Occallatibacter riparius: one gene and its partners. The protein of the gene in region 2 interacts with the protein of the main gene of each other region in a pairwise test. Links are inferred from orthologs where the notes say so. Each region holds a gene or a part of one and is shown on either strand. Other genes may lie near its edges. The genes, in order: MOP44_RS12365, MOP44_RS26225 and groL.

Evidence for each region.
Region 1: the proteins of MOP44_RS26225 (region 2) and MOP44_RS12365 interact in binary tests that used the Escherichia coli proteins (3 or more experiments, as listed by UniProt). The link is inferred for Occallatibacter riparius from one-to-one orthologs.
Region 3: the proteins of MOP44_RS26225 (region 2) and groL interact in binary tests that used the Escherichia coli proteins (3 or more experiments, as listed by UniProt). The link is inferred for Occallatibacter riparius from one-to-one orthologs.

Annotation. Positions count from the first base shown.
Region 1 is NZ_CP093313.1:3,062,093-3,066,633, forward strand. Bases 1,722-4,541 are described here. They hold MOP44_RS12365 (Nramp family divalent metal transporter), read left to right. Parts: upstream 1,722-2,378; coding sequence 2,379-3,704; downstream 3,705-4,541. Other genes in these bases: MOP44_RS12360 (metal-dependent transcriptional regulator), read left to right, coding at 1,722-2,303; aroC (chorismate synthase), read left to right, coding at 4,391-4,541. In the rest of the region: MOP44_RS12355 (VWA domain-containing protein), read right to left, coding at 284-1,522; more of MOP44_RS12360, read left to right, coding at 1,626-1,721. UniProt on the Escherichia coli protein: H(+)-stimulated, divalent metal cation uptake system. Involved in manganese and iron uptake. Can also transport cadmium, cobalt, zinc and to a lesser extent nickel and copper. Involved in response to reactive oxygen.
Region 2 is NZ_CP093313.1:6,413,943-6,418,460, reverse strand. Bases 1,029-3,825 are described here. They hold MOP44_RS26225 (nucleotide exchange factor GrpE), read left to right. Parts: upstream 1,029-1,992; coding sequence 1,993-2,658; downstream 2,659-3,825. Other genes in these bases: dnaJ (molecular chaperone DnaJ), read left to right, coding at 2,666-3,790; hrcA (heat-inducible transcriptional repressor HrcA), read left to right, coding at 1,029-1,838. Outside these bases: MOP44_RS26235 (inorganic diphosphatase), read right to left, coding at 1-349; more of hrcA, read left to right, coding at 750-1,028; MOP44_RS26215 (lipid-binding SYLF domain-containing protein), read right to left, coding at 3,904-4,518. UniProt on the Escherichia coli protein: Participates actively in the response to hyperosmotic and heat shock by preventing the aggregation of stress-denatured proteins, in association with DnaK and GrpE. It is the nucleotide exchange factor for DnaK and may function as a thermosensor.
Region 3 is NZ_CP093313.1:4,029,859-4,034,571, reverse strand. The notes cover bases 579-3,570. They hold groL (chaperonin GroEL), read left to right. Parts: upstream 579-1,235; coding sequence 1,236-2,906; downstream 2,907-3,570. Other genes in these bases: MOP44_RS16395 (hypothetical protein), read right to left, coding at 2,992-3,570; MOP44_RS16405 (co-chaperone GroES), read left to right, coding at 774-1,082. In the rest of the region: MOP44_RS16410 (DinB family protein), read right to left, coding at 1-502; more of MOP44_RS16395, read right to left, coding at 3,571-3,849; MOP44_RS16390 (VOC family protein), read right to left, coding at 4,392-4,713.

The DNA of each region.
Region 1 (4,541 bases), 3.4 Mb from region 2 along the record:
TGCCGCACACTCAATTCACGAGGAGAGTTGTTGCTCTCTTCTGTACTATGAACTTCCGAGCAATACGACCTTGGTTCTGTTAACCAAAAAAATAACAGATAAAATCTTCTTTTTAACTGGAGTGACTCCGGATAAATAAGTAAACGATTTAAATGCATAATCTTAACAAACGGTATCAAAGTAACCATTTTCGCCCGTAACCCGAATAAAATACGAAATTAAGGCGAAAACTGGCGATCCATCCTCATCCCGATGTTTACTTTAAAATAAACAGTCTGCCCCCTCAACGATGCCCCGTCGTCGCTGAAGCCTCCGCCCAATAACTCGTCCGCGCCGTCACTTCCAATCCTGAATATCCAGGCAGACTCAGCCGCAGCGTATGCAGTCCCGCCCGCGGCGATTGCGGATGGAAGCTCAGCGCATACCGGTTCGGCAGCCGATTGCTGATCGCCGCCAGATCCCGCTCCAGGCTCTTTTCGTTGCCCAATTTGAAATACTCGCCGCCGGTCAGCCGTGCCACCGTCGCCGGCACATTCTTCTGCAGGCTGTCACCCGTAGCTATCGCCGCCATCTTGGCAAACGTCAGCGGCGGCAGAAGCTGCCCCATGCAGTCGTAGAACTGCGACCACCGGCTGAGCGGCGCATCTGGATCGGGATTCGGGTCCTTGCCCATGCACCCGTTCGGCGGATTGGGATGGTGGTTCTCCAGGCTCAGAATCCCCGACGGCCTGCCGCTCGGCTGCGTCGGCAACTGCCGCGCCGCATAGTGCGACGCCTCCGACTTCGCCGTGGAGAACCCGATGCTGTAGATGGTCGTGTTCGACTCGGTGATTGCCCGCACAGCCTGCTCAATCGTCGTTTGGCTGCCGCGATCGAGTGTCTCGCTGATCAGCAGAATCGCGCGCCGGTAACTCGGCGGCTCAACCCGCAGCAAGTTCACGGCGTAAGCGAGCGAGTCGAGAATCGCGGCGCCGTTGTCACCCAGCGGCACATCGTGAATGGCAGTGGGCCACGCGCAATTGTCGAAATGATGCTGCCGACCGCACCCGGGACGCAACCCGCGCAGCGCCCGTGCCGCCTGGTCCACATCGCTTGTAAAGGGTTGCAGCAGGTCCGGTTCGCTATCGAAGGTCACCACCGCCACTCGCCGCTGCTGCACCCCGCCAACGATAGATCCGAGCATTGGCCCAAGCGGCGGCGCCAACGTGTCATATTTCTCGAACTGCCGCGCTCCAGCGCCGCCGACCTCGAGTACCACCACCAGTGCCAGTGGCTCGCTGCCTCCATCTGCATCCAGCGTCAGCTTCTGCGGCACGCCATCATCGGTCAGCCGAAAATCCTCCGGCTTCAGCGTATAAACAATCGCACCATTCTTATCCCGCACCAGCGTCGGAACAAGCACGACAGTAGTCTGCGTCGTGAAGATGGAGCCTTGTTGATCGGCCGTCTCCTGCGCGCGCAACACGCCAGGCGCGAAAAGAGCGCAGAGCGCAACGGCGGACAGAAGGGTTCGGCTGTTCATGCGGCCCCGGCGGAGTCTCCCGACCTCACAGCTTAGACGAGCAGGAGCCGAGCCCGTCGTCTTTCAAACCGCGGGCTCGGATTAGACTATTCCCAACAGATACATGCGCGATTCGATACACGTCTCGAAGGAAAACTATCTCAAGGCCATTCTCGAGGCCGAGGCCGAAGGCCGCCAGGTCATCCCAGCCACGTTGGCCCACTGGCTCGAGGTGTCGCCGCCCGCCGTAACCATGGCCCTGCGCCGCCTCAAACGCGACGGTTACGTCCTGGTCGGCGACGACGGCATCGTCCGCCTCACCGAAAAAGGCCGCGAGACCGCCTATCAGACCGCCCTGCGCCACCACCTCATCGAGCGCATGCTGAGCGAGATCTTCGGCATGGAGTGGTACGAGATTCACGAAGAAGCCGAGCGCCTGGAGCATGCCGTCTCGCCCGCCTTCGAGGCCAAGCTGAAAGAGAAGCTCGGCGAGGGAGCCTGTCCCCACGGCAACGCCGTGCTGCCCCTCGACCCCGCGACGAGAAAGCTTCAAGGCGAAGTGCCTCTATCTGAGGCCCCCGAGGGCAAGCAGTACCGAGTAGTCAGCCTGCAGGAACGCGACCCGCTGCTCCTTCGCTTTCTGCATCGAAATGGAATTGGCCCCGGGCAAACCCTCCGCGTCCTCAGCCAGAACTATGACCAAACCGTCTCAATCGAGCTGGATAACGGAAACTCCATCCTCGGAAGGCCGGCCGCCGAAGCGGTCTGGCTCCGCCCCGGCGGGACAAATAAGTCAGAATAATCACTCGATATTAACTATGATTAACTAACCTGTGCCATACTGCATTTAGCAAGGTCTGGGTCCCTTCTCCTTCCTATGGCCACCGACATTAATCGAGATCTAGTGGTGACCGAACCCTCTTTGCCCGAGGTGAACGCCAGCGTGCGCATCTCCGGCTCGCCCTTCTACTGGCGTCGACTGCTGGGCTTTATCGGACCCGGCTTCCTGATCTCAGTCGGGTACATGGATCCCGGCAACTGGGCAACCGACATCGCGGGCGGCTCGCAGTTCGGCTACACCCTGCTCTTCGTCATCATGCTCTCCAATCTGATGGCGATCCTGCTGCAAAGCCTGAGCCTCAAACTAGGAGTCGCGACCGAGCGCGATCTGGCGCAGCTCTGCCGCGAATCGACCGGCCGGGTCGGTGGCGCGGTGCTATGGTTGATGGCCGAGATCGCGATTGCGGCCTGCGACATGGCCGAGGTGATCGGTTCGGCAATCGCGCTGAACCTGCTCTTCCACATTCCGCTCTTTTGGGGAGTGCTGATCACCGGCCTGGACGTGCTGCTGATCCTCCTGTTGCAGCGCTGGGGCTTCCGCGCCGTCGAGGCCATCGTGATCGTGCTCATCGGGACGATCCTGGCGCTGTTCATCGTTCAAACGGTGCTTTCCCGCCCGGAATACGGAACCGCGCTGGGGAGCCTCTTCATCCCGTCGCCGATCATCCTGACAGACCGAAAAGTCCTGTTCATCGCCATAGGCATGCTGGGCGCAACGGTGATGCCCCACAACCTCTACCTGCATTCCTCCATCGTGCAGAGCCGGCGCTACAAGCGGACGCCGGAAGGCAAGCGAGAAGCCATCAAATTCGCCAATCTTGACTCCGCGCTCGCCCTGACGCTGGCCCTCTTTGTAAATGCCGCCATCCTCATAGTCGCTGCGGCGGTGTTTCATCGCACTGGACACTTCGAGGTAGGAGCCATCGAAGACGCCTACAAGCTGCTGAGCCCGCTGGTGGGTGCCACGTTTGCCAGCACGCTGTTCGCGGTCGCCCTCCTGGCCTCTGGACAGAACTCGTCCATCACGGGCACCCTCGCCGGCCAGGTGGTAATGGAAGGCTTCGTGCACATGAAGCTCGCCCCCTGGCTGCGTCGCCTGATCACGCGTGCGATCGCCATCGTTCCCACCATCGTGGTGGTCGCGTTTTATGGCGAGCACGGCACAGAGAAGCTGCTGCTGCTGAGCCAGGTCATCTTGTCGCTCCAGCTTAGTTTTGCCGTAATCCCGCTGGTGATATTCACCAGCAGCCGAAAGCACATGGGCGAGTTCGTCAATGCGCCGTGGCAGAAGGGCTTGGCCTGGGTGGTCGCCTCGGTAATCGTGGGGCTTAACGGATGGTTTCTGGTGCTGATGGCGAAGTAGAAACTGCGAACTGTGAACTAAGAACTGCTCTCGTGACCGCAATCACAGTAAACCCTGCCCGCAGTCCGGCATACTAACGCTCTGCCGCCCAACTGCAGGCGAAGGAAACGTGTGCCCCAAATCAGCCCATCCCGTCTGCGCACTCCCACCGGCATCTCCATCGGTCGGTCACTCGGCCACCCCCTACCCCCCTCCTCCTCTACCAGAGCGACCCGTCCCGGCCACAGCCCAAGGGTGCCCCATATCTCCGGACAGCCCCACAGTCCGGAGATGTGGGAGGCCACGAATCCAAATCAGCGACGACGGTACCCCCACCCCTCCCGCGGGGCCGGCAACACAGCATTCGCTCCTCCCGCCCCCAGCGGTTCGGCCGCCCAAAAGGTGCAGAGGGTTACTGGAGGATTAACCCACCCCCCTCCCCCTCAGAGCCGCGTCGCGGGCTGCAACCCATCCCACCCCCCTCCCCCTCTCGGGCACTAACTAGTTGAAAATAGAGAATCGGAGTTCAAGGGTCCAAATTAAAGGAACCAAGCTTCCCGCCAGACCGGACTCAAGTCAATCATGCTCGCGTTTTATAAGTTGGTTAACACCGGCTTCACACTACCCGCCCGAAGCCACCCTCCTGAAAAGCCCTCACCCTGCGTGACCCCCCACCACTTCTCTATTCCTTTACAATCAATACAGATATGATCCGATTTTCAAGTGCCGGGGAGTCGCACGGCGAGGCTCTGATCTCATTGATCGAGGGCCTCCCCGCGGGCGTGCCGGTCGATCTCGAATTTGTGAACCGCGAACTGTGGCGTCGCCAGCAAGGCTACGGCCGCGGCGGTCGCATGA
Region 2 (4,518 bases):
GGTCATTGCGGGTTCTCTTTTTGCCGTCGATCTGCTCGCCCTCGATGACGCCGATGAGGCGGGCGCGGACCACTACGCCAGGGTAGGCAGGCTCGTCCATTAGGAGCAGGACGTCGAGAGGGTCGCCGTCATCCGCGAGGGTCTGGGGAAGGAAGCCGAAGTCGTAGGGGAAGACCATGCCTGCGGGAAGGACCTTCTTAAGCATGAAGACCTTCTGGTCGGGGTCGTAGGAGAACTTGTTGCGGCTGCCTTTCGGCGTCTCCACGATGACCTGGAGAAGGCCTTCATCCTTTTGAATTGGCTTGAGCTGAATGGGGTTCGCGAGCCCCTTGTTGCCGTTTTTTGCCACGGTGAATCGCCTCCGTTCACGTTCTATTCACAATGGGATAGAGCGTGGAGAAGGTACATTCGGTTGCTTTGGTGACGGTAAGTGGAAGTAAGCGAAGGAGGTAAAGGGGAGGAGGGCCGGGTTATTTTCGTGGTTTCCCACCCTGTCGCCCGCAACCACCCCATCGACGAAGACCTGTCGATGGGGACCCCGAGCAAGGCGACAGGATGGGGCACGGAGCGCGTGTGCCAGGGGGCAGACAAGGTTGAGTGTCTTGTTGTTACATCTTGACAGTCAAATTTGCGCATCCTTAAACTTTATGAGGGGGTTCTCCACCTGATCGGCATGCCTGGACGCATCTGAAAGGCAGGCGCTCTGGCGGGGATGGGTCGGGAACCGCTTCGACGAGGAGCCTGGAGTTATGTCGGACATGCGCATCAGCCCGCGCGAGCGGCTGGTGTTAACGGCCATCATCGAGCTGTATATCGCCACAGGCGAACCAGTGCCGTCGCAGGCGGTGGCGCAGACGTTTGCCAGTCGCGAGGGACTGAGCTCGGCGACGATCCGCAACGTGATGGCGCAACTGTCGGAAGGGGGGCTGCTGGAGCAGCCGCATACTTCGGCGGGGCGCATTCCGACGGCGGCTGCTTTTCGGTTCTATGTGGAGCAGATTACGCACCCGGGCAAGATCATGCCGGGCGTGCAGCCGGGTCCGGTGGTGAATCCTTTCAGCGAGGAGCGCCGCGAGCAAATTGAGGACAGCTTCAGCGGAGTGTCGAGCACACACGAGTACCTGGAGCGGACGTCGCAGGTGCTGGCGCTGCTGTCGAGCGGGCTGGGTGTGGCGCTGGCGAGTTCGACGGGTACGCAGATTCTGGAGCATATTCATTTTTCGCGTCTGGCGGCGAATCGGGTTCTGGCGGTGCTGGTTACGCAGTCGGGCGTGGTGCAGGACCGGGTGCTTGGGATTGATCGGGACCTGTCGCATGTGGAGCTGGAAACTGCCGGGCGTTATTTGAACGAGAACTTCCGCGGGTGGCCTGTGGAGCGGATCCGGGCCGAGGTAGCCAGGCGGATGGAGGTGGAACGCCAGGCGTACCAGGAGCTTTTGACCTCAGTGGAGGAGCTTTGCAGGAAGGGCGCGCTGGCCGCCGATTCGGGCATCACGCTGTATGTGGACGGAATGGCGAACCTTATCGGCGCAGAGGTGGATCGCGAACGGCTGCGGCAGATGCTGGTGGCACTGGAGGCAAAGCAGCGGCTGGTGGAGTTGCTGACCGCGTATGTGGACGGGCGGCAGCAGGAGGTTCGGGTGGTGGTGGGTCTGGAGCAGGCGTCCCCGGCCATGCAGGACCTGGTGCTGATCGGGTCGCCGGCGAGGCTGGGCAATACAAGTCTCGGCACGGTGGCGGTGATCGCTCCCACGCGGATGCAGTACCAGGAGATGATCCACGCTGTGCGGTACATCGCGCAGCTCTCGGAGCGGATTCTCGAAGGTCCGGCCGATTGACCAGCGTACTCTGAGGGAACGGCATCCCTTCCCGGTTCCCGGTCCCCGAGAACCGGCCGCTGGCGACCAAGTTGCCGGTCGCACATCTAATTGAAACGCGGCGGAAAACTAGAATTGAGATAACTGACTTATGTTGCGGAGATTTCGGAGAGGTATGTCAAAACAGGAAGCAGCGAAGAAGGAAGTAGCAACGAACGACCTTGGTTCAGCACAGACCGCAGAGAACGCCGCAAACGATGCCGCCGCGAGTGAGGCTGCTACGGTTCCCGATGCCGGGACGGAGGCTGCGGCCGGCGCGGAATCTGCTAGCGCAGCCGACCCGCAGTCGGTGGAGAGTGCTGCCGAGGAGACGGTGCCGCGGTCGCAGTACGACCAGTTGAAAGCGGAGCGCGATCAGCTTGTGGATCGGCTGGCGCGCATGCAGGCCGAGTTTGAGAACGCGCGCAAGCGGGCAGAGCGCGAGAAGGCTGATTATCGTGATTACGCGACAGCCGGTGCGGTGGAGCAGTTTCTGCCGGTGCTGGACAATTTCGAACTGGCGCTGAAGGCGACGGGTACGGTTGAGCAGATGCGCTCGGGCGTGGAATTGATTGTGAAGCAGATGGAAGAGATTCTGCGTCAGATGAACGTGACTCCGGTGGCCGCCGTGGGCGAGGAGTTCAACCCGCATCATCACGAGGCGCTGGGCTCGGTGGAGCGGCTCGATTTGCCGGATCAGCACGTTGCCGAGGAGATTCGGCGCGGGTACAAGATCCGCGAGAAGCTGCTGCGCCCGGCGCTGGTGCGCGTCGTGTCCAATCCAAAACAGACGGTAGAATAAAGTGACTGTGAGCAAAGCCGATTACTATGAGGTGCTGGGTGTGTCCCGCACTGCCAGCGACCAGGAGCTGAAGAGCGCCTATCGCAAGCTGGCGCTGAAGTTTCACCCTGACCGCAATCCCGGCGATCACGCGGCCGAGGAAAAATTCAAGGAAGCCAGCGAAGCCTACCAGGTTCTGTGTGATCCGGATAAGCGCGCGGCGTATGACCGGTTTGGTCACGCGGGCGTGGGCGCTGCCGGTGCGGGCGGCGGATTCCAGGGATTTTCAGGAAGTGTGGACCTGGGCGACATCTTCGGCGACTTATTCGGCGAGATGTTCAACATGGGCGGCGGTGGCGGTGGAAGAGCATCGCGCCAGCAGCGCGGCGACGATCTGCGCTTCGACCTGTCGATTGAGTTTGAAGATGCGATCTTCGGCAAGGAGACCGAGGTCAAGATTCGCCGGCTGGAGAGCTGTCCCACTTGCGCGGGGCGCGGCAGCGCTTCAGGCCGGGGGCCCAGCGTGTGTACGCACTGCCAGGGACGCGGTCAGATTCGCTACCAGCAGGGATTTTTCAGCGTGGCTCGGACATGTTCCGCGTGCGGCGGAACGGGATCGATTATTGGCGACCCGTGCCAGACCTGCCGCGGCGAAACGCGCGTGAGCAAGGAATTGAAGCTTACGGTAAAGGTGCCGCCGGGCGTGGAAGACGGCACGCGGATCCGGTATGCGGGTGAAGGCGATGCGGGCCGGACGAATGGGCCGCGCGGCGATCTCTATGTGGTGCTGTCGATTCAGCCGCACGATTTCTTCGAGCGCGATGGACACGATTTGCGCTGCGTGGTGCCGATCAGCTTTCCGCAGGCGGCGCTGGGAGCGGAGATCGAAATTCAGGCCATCGATGGGGCGGTGACGCTCAAGATTCCTGAAGGAACGCAGAGTGGCAAGGAAATCCGAATCCGCGGGCGCGGCGTGCCGGTGCTACACGGCAAGGGACACGGCGACCTGGTGGTGAAGGTGATTGTGCAGGTGCCGCGGAAGCTGTCACGGCAACAGCGCGAGGTGGTGCACAGGCTCAGTGAACTGCTGAGCGTGGAGAACAAGCCGACTTCGCCGAGCTTGCTGGAGAAGATGAAGGACCTGTTCAATTAGGTGGTCGAGTGGCCATGTGATCAGGTGGTCAGGTGGGTCATTGAATGAGATAAGCCCTGCGGGTGGATTGCCCGCAGGGCTTTTATATGGACGAGACTGCAATGATTCGTTCGTTACTTGGGCTTGCCCGCGCTGCTCTTGGCTTTCGCGGCGGTCTTGTTGTCGAGTAATGTGACCAATTTCTGGCCTGCCGGCGTCGGCTTGACGCTAGTGCCGCGCACGATGGAACTGGCGTCGGGGTTGTCAGTATAGAGGCGGTTGTTGGCATCATTGTCGGGCGAGACGGTGGCGCCGCTGATGGAGACACCGGCGAACATGCCCTTGGCTCTGCCATAGGAGTAGACGTCTGCGTCGGCTGCTCCACCGGCAGTCGCACCGCTGGGCCCGGCTGCGGCTGTCGCGTCAGTGCCCATCTTGGTTTTTCCGCTGAGAATCTGGTTGACGACCTTCTTTTCCATGACGAGAAGAACGAGATCAGTGGACGATCCGCCAAGCTGCACGCCAATGCTGGCGCCGCCGATGGTCATCATGGCAGGGGTGGACCACTTGCCTTTGAAGTCGTCGCCTTCGCGGCAGAGCATGGGGCCGCGGCCGCCGCTTCCACCGATACCCACTCCAAACTTCTTCATGCCGGGCACAACGACAACGCATTTGGTTCGGGCGAGCACGTCGGCCGGGATGGTGTCGCCGGCGAGCATGCCGGAAAGAACGAGGTTGGCCTTCTGCAG
Region 3 (4,713 bases), 2.4 Mb from region 2 along the record:
GTTCGTGGGCTGAGATGCCCTGGATAGCCAGCATCGTAGCGATCTGGCCGCCGTGATGATGGTCATGCGAGAGGATACGCCAGAGGGTCCACTGGCGCGATATGGAGTACACCTTGCCGTCGAATCGGTGCGGATAGGTCTGGAAGAGGTCGTCGACGGACCAGGTGGCGAGAGACGCCTGGATGGGCCGCCAGGAGAGCGCAAGCCAGTGGGACAGAACTTCGGGGCTGTCGGAGGGGACAGCGGTTTCGTCCACATGCTGCTCTCCGTCGCCATCCTGCTGCCAGCGCGAGACCTGGGAGCTTACGACCTCGATTTCAGGCGGCTGCATGCGGGCAAGCCAGGTGATGCGGCCCAGAGCAATATGCCGGATCACCTCGCCCAGAGAGCGAAGATGGTGCGCCGGCCGCCAGTCTAGTTGAGCCGGGCTCAATGGGCTAATAGCGTGTTCGAGGCTCTGTTGATAGCCTTCCCATCCTTCAAAGACGGCAGCGAGTTTCAAGAGCGGGACCTCCAAAGTCTTACAGGGTCATGAAAGATGAGTGAATCTCACTCACATTCTCCCAAAGGGGCTTGACAAGAGTCCGCGGGGTTGCCTATGTTAGCAATTGGAAGGCAAGAGTGCTAGCAGACTCCCGGGCTGACTGCTTCTTTCGGGTCGCCTGGCCACGCTGAAGCGTGTTGCGTTCGCAGAGTTCAGCAGTAAATCCCATTTTAAACTCCGCGACCGGGCAGCAGGTAGAGCCGATCGCGTGTGAAGGAGAAGCGAAGCAATGGCAGCAACAGTTACGACCACCTTCACCCCGCTCCACGATCGCATTCTGGTTCGCCGTCTTGAAGAGGGCGAAACCATCCGTGGCGGAATCATCATCCCTGACAGCGCCAAGGAGAAGCCGCAGGAAGGCGAAGTAATCTCCGTGGGCAAGGGCAAGAGCAACGACGAAGGCAAGGTTTTCCCGCTTGATGTGAAGGCGGGGGATCGTGTGCTGTTCGGCAAGTACTCCGGCACCGAAATCAAGATTGACGGCGAAGAGTTCCTGATCATGCGCGAGGAAGAAGTCCTCGGCATCGTCAAGCGCTAGCGCGCTTCGCGCGTTCTCGCAGTGGTCAGTGATCAGTGGTCAGTGGTCAGAAGCATCGCCACCTTGGACCTCGAATCCTGGCCAAAGCTGATTGAGAGATTGAATCACTGATCACTGTTCACTGAACACTGATCACTGTTTTAGGAGAGAGCAATGGCAAAGCAGATTCTGCACGGTGAGGATTCCCGCCAGGCGATTTTGCGCGGCGTGAACACGCTCGCGGATGCCGTGAAGGCAACGCTCGGCCCCAAGGGCCGCAATGTCGTAATTGAGAAGAAGTTTGGCTCGCCCACCATCACCAAGGACGGCGTGACGGTGGCCAAGGAGATCGAGCTGAAGGACGCCCTCGAGAACGTCGGCGCGCAGCTCGTAAAGGAAGTCGCTTCGAAGACCTCGGATGTCGCCGGCGACGGCACCACCACTGCGACGGTTCTGGCTCAGGCCATCTTCCGCGAAGGCGTGAAGACGGTGGCTGCAGGCGCGAACCCGACGGCGCTGAAGCGCGGCATCGACAAGGCTGTGTCCACCATCGTGGGCAGCCGCGACAAGGAAGGCAAGTTCATCAACCACGGCGCGCTCGGCGAGTTGTCGAAGCCGGTTGACGAGGGTTCGGTTGCGCAGGTTGGCACCATCTCGGCCAACGGCGATGCTGAGATCGGCGAGATTATTGCGCACGCGGTGAAGGTTGTGGGCAAGGACGGCGTCATCACCATCGAAGAGTCGAAGACCATGCACACCGGCCTCGAAACCGTGGACGGCATGCAGTTCGACCGCGGCTACCTGAGCCCCTACTTCGTGACCGATGCGGAGCGCCTCGAGGCTGTTCTCGACGATCCGTACATCCTGATCTACGAGAAGAAGATCAGCGCGATGAAGGATCTGCTGCCCCTGCTGGAACAGGTTGCCCGTGGCGGCAAGCCGCTCCTGATTATCGCTGAGGACGTGGAAGGCGAAGCACTCGCTACGCTCGTCGTCAACAAGCTGCGTGGCACGCTGAATGTTGCTGCTGTGAAGGCTCCTGGCTTCGGCGACCGCCGCAAGGCGATCCTCGGCGACATCGCGATCCTCACCGGCGGCAAGGCCATCACTGAGGACCTGGGCATCAAGCTGGAAGGCGTGAAGCTCGAGGACCTGGGCCGTGCGAAGCGCGTGACCATCGACAAGGACAACACGACGATCGTGGACGGCGCCGGCAAGGCTGCCGACATCGACGGCCGCGTGAAGGAAATCCGCTCGCAGATCGAGAAGACCACCTCCGACTACGACAAGGAAAAGCTGCAGGAGCGCCTCGCCAAGCTCGTGGGCGGCGTTGCCATCATCAAGGTTGGAGCTGCAACTGAGACCGAGCTGAAGGAGAAGAAGGCTCGCGTGGAAGATGCACTGCACGCCACCCGTGCGGCTGTCGAGGAAGGCATTGTCCCCGGCGGCGGCGTGGCCCTGGTCCGCACCATCCCGGCTGTGAAGAAGCTTATTGACACCCTCACGGGCGATGAGAAGATCGGTGCACAGATCGTGCTCCGCTCGCTCGAAGAGCCCCTGCGCCAGATCGTCGCAAACGCCGGCGAAGAGGGTGCTGTGGTTGTCGCCAAGGTGCTGGAGTCGAAGGACGCCCACCACGGCTACAACGCGGCCACCGGCCAGTTCGAAGACCTGGTGAAGTCGGGCGTTATCGATCCGACCAAGGTGACCCGCACCGCTCTGCAGAACGCGGCTTCGATCGCCGGACTGCTGCTGACCACCGAAGCTCTGGTGGTTGAGCTGCCCGAGCCGAAGTCGGCTGCTCCGGCCGGCGGCCACGGCGGCGGCATGGACGGCATGTACTAAGCACCTGCGGTGCGGCCAACTGCGCCTTCGGCGCCAAAGCCTCACCCAAACATCAAGGCCCTCAGCTTCGGCTGGGGGCCTTTTGCTATTTGCCTGACGGTTTCACATCGTTCGCGGCTTGCACCATGCGGTCGCGCATAGTGTCGTAGTTGAACACCCCATCGATGAACCCATGCAGAGCCTGTGATTCCGGCCCGTTCTCGTTGCCGGCATCTCTCCTGTATGAGTCGATCGAGAAACGCCTCTCGCCCGGATGCTTCGCCTTGAAAAACGCCTGGTCCGCGTCCTCGCTACCAAGTTCAAGGCGATAATCCAGCTTGTCTTCCTTCGAGTAGACCAGAGCCAGCAGATACGTGTTGTACGGCTTCAACGGCTCAAACGGATAGAGAAACACGGCATACCCGGAGTGGAGCGCGACCTTCTGTATCGGGAAAACATGCAGCTTTGCGAAGTCTGGATCCGCGCTCTTCTTGTGCAGCTCGATCACATGAGCCACCTGCCTGTCGCGGGACGTCTTGTCACCGCTTTCCGCATAAGCTCGCGCCAGAAGAGAGGCCGAACGCCAGTCGTCGGGGTTTGCCTCGGTGAGCGGCTTTAGAAGAGTCAGGGCATAGTCGGTATCCCCCGTCTCAACCGCTGAACCTGCGGTGAGCCCGGTGACAAAGTTGCATAGCCGAGTGCCCGGTGTCAGGGCCGGCAGGAGCTTCTTGCCGGATGCCAGTGTACTTGCCTCGTCGCCCTGTTGAGCCGCTTTGCGAAGCGTATCGAAGAGAGCGCGATTCTCGGGACTCAGGCCGACGAGCGGGTCATCCTGCGCGCTCGTAGCCGCCGAATCGGAGGACGGCGAGGGCTGCTGGCCGAGCAGCGGACAGTCCGCGAACGCTGTGAGAACAACACAAAGGGACACCTGTGCGGCGCGGAACTTCTGCTTCGCTTCCATCATTCTCCTTTGAGGGAATCGGGAGGAGAATGTCACAGCAGGCGCACATTTGCAAGGCGGCACGCACCGATTCGTTATGCGTGTGCACCAGTGCTGAACTTCAAAGGCCCTCAGCTTCAGCTGAGGGCCTTTTTGTTTTGTCGCGAGTCAGGCGGAGCGCGCTACTGCTGGGAACGGGATCGGTGCCGGCAGGGCTGGCGGCTCTGGCCGCAATGAACTGAGCCATCCGGCGGAGAGCCAACTTTTCGGGATAGAGAATTCGCTCCAGCCGCAGTCGAGGCAGACAACAATGTCAGGCGACGGCGACATGGGTGGGTGGCTGAGGGTGCGGGGGCCGTTCCTGTAAAGGCGGATTTCGGCCGGGACGGTAGCAAGGGCTTCAGAATCGCATTTTGGACAACACACAACTACACCTCGGAGTCGTTTGGGGGAGTAAACAACGCCAAACTCTGGGTTTTCCACAAGCTAATCCCAAACCGATCCGGAGTCAATTAAATTATTGAAAGTACGGCGCTGAAACGGATCAGGGCCGTACCCCTTTTGGGTCATTGCGCGAGCTTGTAGACACGGAGCCGGTTGCCGTCCGGATCAAGCGCAACGAAGGTGTACCCGAAGCTCATGCGCGTGGGCTTCTGGGCGACTACAGTTCCCTGCCCGGTCCACTCGGCAAAGCGCTCGTCTACCGCGGCATCGCTGGTTTCCTCGAAGACGAGTTCGCCAGAGCCTGCCGAGATTTCCGCCGGCGGGTCGATCGTTCCGCGCTTCCACAATCCCAGCCTGAAGCCGTTGTCGAGCACGAACATCGAGTAGCCCTCTGAATACTGGACAGGCTTGCGGCCGAGGATGGTCTGGTAGAAGTCGGCGCTA